DNA from 3 places in the Streptomyces sp. NPDC005805 genome. Region 1 is predicted to be linked to each of the others. Evidence: predicted binding sites of a transcription regulator. Region 1 holds the regulator's gene; each other region holds the start of a gene.
The links. The regulator HrcA, encoded in region 1, represses chaperone genes, less so after heat shock. The targets are predictions, from matches to a motif close to TTNGCACTCNGNNNNNCNGAGTGCNAA.
Positions count from the first base shown of each region.

Region 2: the regulator HrcA is predicted to act here: its motif matches at 1,425-1,451, upstream of groL (chaperonin GroEL).
Region 3: the regulator HrcA is predicted to act here: its motif matches at 1,029-1,055, upstream of groES (co-chaperone GroES).

Region 1 covers NZ_JBEXXN010000040.1:26,819-29,085, reverse strand. Annotated here, with positions in the region: gene dnaJ (molecular chaperone DnaJ) at 1-625, opposite strand, end outside; gene hrcA (heat-inducible transcriptional repressor HrcA) at 626-1,642, opposite strand; gene ABZ457_RS21305 (MBL fold metallo-hydrolase) at 1,908-2,267, shown strand, end outside.
Region 2 covers NZ_JBEXXN010000060.1:42,805-45,071, forward strand. Annotated here, with positions in the region: gene groL (chaperonin GroEL) at 1-1,269, opposite strand, end outside; gene ABZ457_RS25955 (cold-shock protein) at 1,616-1,819, opposite strand.
Region 3 covers NZ_JBEXXN010000004.1:82,745-85,011, reverse strand. Annotated here, with positions in the region: gene ABZ457_RS04000 (polysaccharide deacetylase family protein) at 48-962, shown strand; gene groES (co-chaperone GroES) at 1,203-1,511, shown strand; gene groL (chaperonin GroEL) at 1,608-2,267, shown strand, end outside.

The DNA of each region.
Region 1 (2,267 bases):
CCCGCCCGTCGCCCGCGCACTCCGGGCACGGGGTCGGCACGACCGTGCCGAAGCCCTGGCACTGCGGGCAGGGCCGGGAGGTCATGACCTGGCCCAGGAACGACCGCGTCACCTGCGAGACCTCGCCGCGCCCGCGGCACATGTCGCAGGTCTGCGCCGAGGTGCCGGGGGCCGCGCCCTCGCCGGAGCAGCCGTTGCAGACGACCGCCGTGTCGACCTGGATGTCCTTGGTGGTGCCGAAGGCCGCCTCGTTGAGCTCGACCTCCAGACGGATCATGGCGTCCTGCCCCCGGCGGGTGCGCGAGCGCGGTCCGCGCTGCGAGGCCGTGCCGAAGAAGGCGTCCATGATGTCGGAGAAGTTCCCGAAACCGCCCGCGCCGAAGCCGCCCGCACCGGGGCCCCCGGCCTGGGAGAGCGGGTCCCCGCCGAGGTCGTAGACCTGCTTCTTCTGCGGGTCCGAGAGCACCTCGTACGCGGCGTTGATCTCCTTGAAGCGCTCCTGCGTCTTCGGGTCCGGGTTCACGTCCGGGTGGAGCTCACGGGCGAGACGGCGGAACGCCTTCTTGATCTCGTCCTGCGATGCGTCGCGGCGTACGCCGAGTACGGCGTAGTAGTCCGTGGCCACTTACGACTCCGCCAGGATCTGTCCGACGTAACGTGCCACTGCGCGTACCGCTCCCATCGTTCCGGGGTAGTCCATGCGGGTCGGTCCGACCACGCCGAGTTTGGCGACTGCTTCGCCGCCCGAACCGTAACCGACCGAGACGACGGACGTGGAGTTCAGTCCCTCGTGGGCATTCTCATGCCCGATTCTCACGGTCACGCCCGATTCCGGGGCCTCGCCGAGGAGCTTGAGCAGCACCACGTGCTCCTCCAGCGCCTCCAGCACCGGCCTGATCGTCAGGGGGAAGTCGTGTCCGAAGCGGGTCAGATTGGCGGTGCCGCCGATCATCAGCCGCTCCTCGGTCTCCTCGACCAGGGTCTCCAGCAGCGTCGCCAGCACCGTGGAGACCGTGCCGCGGTCCTCCGCCTCGAAGGACTCCGGCAGATCCTGCACGAGCTGCGGCACATCCGCGAAACGGCGGCCCACCACACGGCTGTTGAGCCGGGCGCGCAGGTCCGCGAGCGCGCTCTCGCCGAACGGGGCCGGGCAGTCGACCATCCGCTGCTCGACCCGGCCGGTGTCGGTGATCAGCACCAGCATCAGCCGGGCGGGCGCCAGGGACAGCAGCTCCACGTGCCGGACGGTGGACCGGGTCAGCGAGGGGTACTGCACGACCGCGACCTGCCGGGTGAGCTGCGCGAGCAGCCGCACCGTGCGGCCGACGACGTCGTCGAGGTCGACCGCGCCGTCGAGGAAGTTCTGGATGGCCCGGCGCTCGGGCGCGGACAGCGGCTTCACCCCGGCGAGCTTGTCGACGAAGAGGCGGTAGCCCTTGTCCGTGGGGATGCGGCCGGCGCTGGTGTGGGGCTGGGCGATGAAGCCCTCCTCCTCCAGCACCGCCATGTCGTTGCGCACGGTGGCCGGGGAGACACCGAGCCGGTGCCGCTCGGTCAGCGCCTTGGAGCCGACCGGCTCCTCGGTGCCCACGTAGTCCTGGACGATGGCGCGCAGCACCTCCAGCCTGCGTTCGCTGAGCATCGCGCACCTCCAGCGGTGGTTCGTGGCGGCCTCGGGGTCCGAGGTTCGTTCGTCGTGCTTCCCGGCTTCCCGGGGGCGTCCGCGTGCCGTCCGGGCCGTCTCCGGGGCGCCTCCGGGTCGGCTGGCACTCGTTGCGTCCGAGTGCCAGCGGTGCCCCGGCCAGTGTACGGCTGCCGGGTACACCCCTAGCAAGGGCGGCGGCGCGCGACTCGTCACACCGCCCGCCCCCGCACCCGCCGGTGCGCGGGACGGATAGCGTCGGGGCATGGCTACGGGTATCGGCGCGGCACGGGACATCGCCTGGGAAGCGGCGGGCTGGGAGCGGCTGGCGGACGGGGTGGGGCGGCGCAGACTCCCGGTCTGGGACGCGACCGTCGGCCTGGTCGTCGGGCGGGACGCGGCACTGCTCTACGACACGGGCTCCTCGCTCCGCGAGGGGGCGGCGCTGCGCGCCCAGGTCGCGGCCCTGCTCGGCGAGGCCCCGGACTCCCCCGCCGCGCCCGTGCCGCACGTGACGCACATCGCACTGAGCCACCCCCACTTCGATCATGTCCTCGGCACCCCGGCCTTCCCCGGGGCCGCCGTGCACGCGGCGGTGGGCGCGGACGCCCTGATGGCCCGGGAG
Region 2 (2,267 bases), on a different contig from region 1:
GACCGCGGAGGCCTGGAGCAGGGCCACGCCACCACCGGCGACGATGCCCTCCTCGACGGCCGCCTTGGCGTTGCGCACGGCGTCCTCGATGCGGTGCTTGCGCTCCTTGAGCTCGACCTCGGTCGCGGCGCCGGCCTTGATGACGGCCACGCCGCCGGCCAGCTTCGCGAGGCGCTCCTGGAGCTTCTCGCGGTCGTAGTCCGAGTCGCTGTTCTCGATCTCGGCGCGGATCTGGTTGACCCGACCGGCGACCTGGTCGCTGTCACCGGCACCGTCGACGATGGTGGTCTCGTCCTTGGTGATGACGACCTTGCGGGCGCGGCCCAGCAGGTCCAGGCCGGCGTTCTCCAGCTTGAGGCCGACCTCCTCGGAGATGACCGTACCGCCGGTGAGGATGGCGATGTCGTTCAGCATGGCCTTGCGGCGGTCGCCGAAGCCCGGGGCCTTGACGGCGACGGACTTGAAGGTGCCGCGGATCTTGTTGACGACCAGGGTCGACAGGGCCTCGCCCTCGACGTCCTCGGCGATGATCAGCAGCGGCTTGCCGGACTGCATGACCTTCTCCAGCAGCGGAAGGAGGTCCTTCACGTTGCTGACCTTGGAGTTGACGATCAGGATGTACGGGTCGTCGAGGGACGCCTCCATACGCTCCATGTCGGTGGCGAAGTACGCCGAGATGTAGCCCTTGTCGAAGCGCATACCCTCGGTGAGCTCCAGCTCCAGACCGAAGGTCTGGGACTCCTCGACGGTGATGACGCCTTCCTTGCCGACCTTGTCCATGGCCTCGGCGATCAGCTCGCCGATCTGGGTGTCGGCGGCGGAGATGGAGGCCGTGGAAGCGATCTGCTCCTTGGTCTCGACATCCTTCGCCTGCTCCAGCAGCGCACCGGAGACGGCCTCGACGGCCTTCTCGATGCCGCGCTTCAGGGCCATCGGGTTGGCGCCGGCGGCGACGTTGCGCAGACCCTCGCGGACGAGCGCCTGGGCGAGGACGGTCGCGGTGGTCGTACCGTCACCGGCGACGTCGTCCGTCTTCTTGGCGACTTCCTTGACCAGCTCGGCGCCGATCTTCTCGTACGGGTCCTCGAGCTCGATCTCCTTGGCGATGGAGACACCATCGTTGGTGATCGTGGGGGCGCCCCACTTCTTCTCAAGGACGACGTTGCGACCCTTGGGACCAAGGGTGACCTTGACGGCGTCGGCGAGCTGGTTCATCCCGCGCTCGAGACCGCGCCGTGCCTCCTCGTCGAACGCGATGATCTTGGCCATGTGAAGTGTCCTCCCGGACCTGTGGGTCCCCCCGCGCCGAAGGCAACGGGGGAGGATTGCATCGGATCGCGTCCGGCGCCCGCGACGGCCGGCCTGCGCGCCCTGCGGTTCCTTGCCCCGCACGGCCCGCGGGCCACACCGACCCGATCCAAGTTCTGTCACTCTCACTCGGAGAGTGCTAACGCCAATGATTAGCACTCGACCCCGGTGAGTGCAAGCGCCTTCGAAGACCATGGAGGGCGGCGGGTGGGCGCGGGCATGCGCGAGGGGCCCGCATCCCGGTGGTCGGGATGCGGGCCCCTCGGCGTGAGTGCGTCGGTGGCCGAACGCGCCTGGATCAGTCGGATCAGACGGCGAGCTTGACCATGTCCGCCTGCGGACCCTTCTGGCCCTGCGAGATCTCGAACTCGACCCGCTGACCCTCTTCAAGGGTGCGGTATCCGTCCATCTGAATCGCGCTGTAGTGGACGAAAACATCCGCACCACCGTCGACCGCGATGAAGCCGTACCCCTTCTCCGCGTTGAACCACTTGACGGTGCCCTGAGCCATGCCTAACTCCCCTATTACTGGCCCTTGCGCAGGACCGCACTTCGCGGACCCGGGTCAGACCTCACCCCGACAGGAGGGGTGTGCGCCGGAACGCGTCGACCGCGGCTGAATGTATCTGCACAACTGCCCTCTGCAACAGGTCAATCGGACGAGAAATCCAGGCAGGACCGATCGTTCGATCCGTACCAATCCGCTGAATTCCGGGGCAAGTCGGGCCCGACAAAGCGGCACTATTGAGGCAATTCGATCGCAGAGTTTGGCCGCTTTCTTGCGGTGCGGCTCAAATGCTCTCCCGCTGCGCGGCCGGGGTTTCCCAGACTCTACCGCGCCTAACCATGCAGAATCGCCCCCTCCGCTTAGCTCGCGGAAAGGGCGATCCAGGTAACTCCGGGTAACTCACGGGCGTTGCGCACGAAACGCCCGGGCCGGCCCCGAGGCCGGACGGCCC
Region 3 (2,267 bases), on a different contig from region 1:
TGACAGGATGCGACGCCATGCAACTAGTACGACAAAAGGGAAAGCTGATGACTTTTCGTGTGCGAGCGGCCCTCGCGGCGTTCGTCGTCGCCGCCCTGGGCGCGGGCTGCGCCGCCGAGACGCGCGGGACGGACCCGGCCGCGACCCCCGCGGCCGGCACCAGGGCCGAGGAGGAGCGCCGGGCCGCCGAGGAGGAAGGGGCGGCCGGTGCCCTGGCCGTGCAGGCCGAGAAGGTGCGCCGCGCCCAGGCGGCCCGCGCGGTCGCGGCGAAGAAGTGGGGCCTGGCCAAGACCCCGCTCGCCGCGCCCCCGCCCCCCGCCGCCAAACCGCGCATCACCACCCGCAAGGGCTTCGAGGTCACCGGCGGCGCGGGTCTGCCGCCCGTCTTCACCACCGTCCCCACCAAGGAGAAGATCGTCTTCCTGACGATCGACGACGGCGCGGAGAAGGACCCGGAACTGCTGCGGATGCTGTCCGAGCTCCGGATCCCGTACAGCGCCTTCCTCAGCGACTACGTCATCAACGACGACTACGCCTACTTCGAGAAGATGCGCGACAGCGGGGTGGCGCTGCACAACCACACCCTCAACCACCGCTATCTGCCGGGCCTGTCGTACGCGCAGCAGAAGCGCGAGATCTGCGGCCAGCAGGAGAAGCTCCAGAAGCGCTACGGCACCCGGCCGCGCCTGTTCCGCCCGCCGTACGGCAACTACAACGGCGACACGCTGCGGGTCGCCAAGTCCTGCGGCGTCGAGGCGGTGCCGCTGTGGGCGGCCGAGGCGTTCCCGGACCGCATGGAGTGGCGCGAGTGGGACCGGGACCTGCACCCGGGCGACATCATCCTCACCCACTTCCGCGGCAAGGGGGCCTGGAAGGGCTCGATGCCCGACATGATCCGCCAGGTCATGCGGACGGTCACCGACAAGGGGTACGCCGTGGCCAAGCTGGAGGACTACGTCTGAACCGCGCGCCCGGGTCAGGGGCGCGACACCGATACAGCCCTCCGCGCCGCGCCGCGGAGGGCTGTATTGGCACTCCGCTTGACCGAGTGCTAATCGCAGTCATAGTCTCGCTCCTGGCACTCACCACTGGAGAGTGCCAACACAGCGACGGGCAGGTCCGGCACCCGCGACGACGGATCCACCTGGTCGCCACCTCAGATCAATTGACCCCGTGAGATCTCCGAAGGGGGAGGTCGGATCGTGACGACCGCCAGCTCCAAGGTTGCCATCAAGCCGCTCGAGGACCGCATTGTGGTCCAGCCGCTCGACGCCGAGCAGACCACGGCCTCTGGCCTGGTTATTCCGGACACCGCCAAGGAGAAGCCCCAGGAGGGCGTCGTCCTGGCCGTGGGCCCGGGCCGCTTCGAGAACGGCGAGCGTCTTCCGCTCGACGTGAACGTCGGCGATGTCGTGCTCTACAGCAAGTACGGCGGCACCGAAGTGAAGTACAGCGGCGAGGAGTACCTCGTCCTCTCGGCTCGCGACGTGCTCGCGATCGTCGAGAAGTAATTCACCGATTTGCTTTCGAACCGCGCCCCTGGTCACCCCGCTGATTGCCGGGCGGCGAGGGGCGCGGCTCGTTTCGAGAGGACTTGAGAAAGCTCCATGGCGAAGATCCTGAAGTTCGACGAGGACGCCCGTCGCGCCCTTGAGCGCGGCGTCAACAAGCTTGCCGACACCGTCAAGGTGACGATCGGCCCCCGCGGCCGCAACGTCGTCATCGACAAGAAGTTCGGCGCTCCCACCATCACCAACGACGGTGTGACCATCGCCCGCGAGGTCGAGGTCGAGGACCCGTACGAGAACCTCGGCGCCCAGCTGGTGAAGGAGGTGGCGACCAAGACCAACGACATCGCGGGTGACGGCACCACCACCGCCACCGTGCTGGCCCAGGCCCTGGTCCGCGAGGGTCTGCGCAACGTCGCCGCCGGCGCCTCCCCGGCCGCCCTGAAGAAGGGCATCGACGCCGCCGTCAAGGCCGTCTCCGACGAACTGCTGGCGACCGCGCGCCCGATCGACGAGAAGTCCGACATCGCCGCCGTCGCCGCGCTCTCCGCGCAGGACCAGCAGGTCGGCGAGCTCATCGCCGAGGCGATGGACAAGGTCGGCAAGGACGGTGTCATCACCGTCGAGGAGTCCAACACCTTCGGTCTGGAGCTGGACTTCACCGAGGGCATGGCCTTCGACAAGGGCTACCTGTCGCCGTACATGGTGACCGACCAGGAGCGCATGGAGGCCGTCCTCGACGACCCGTACATCCTGATC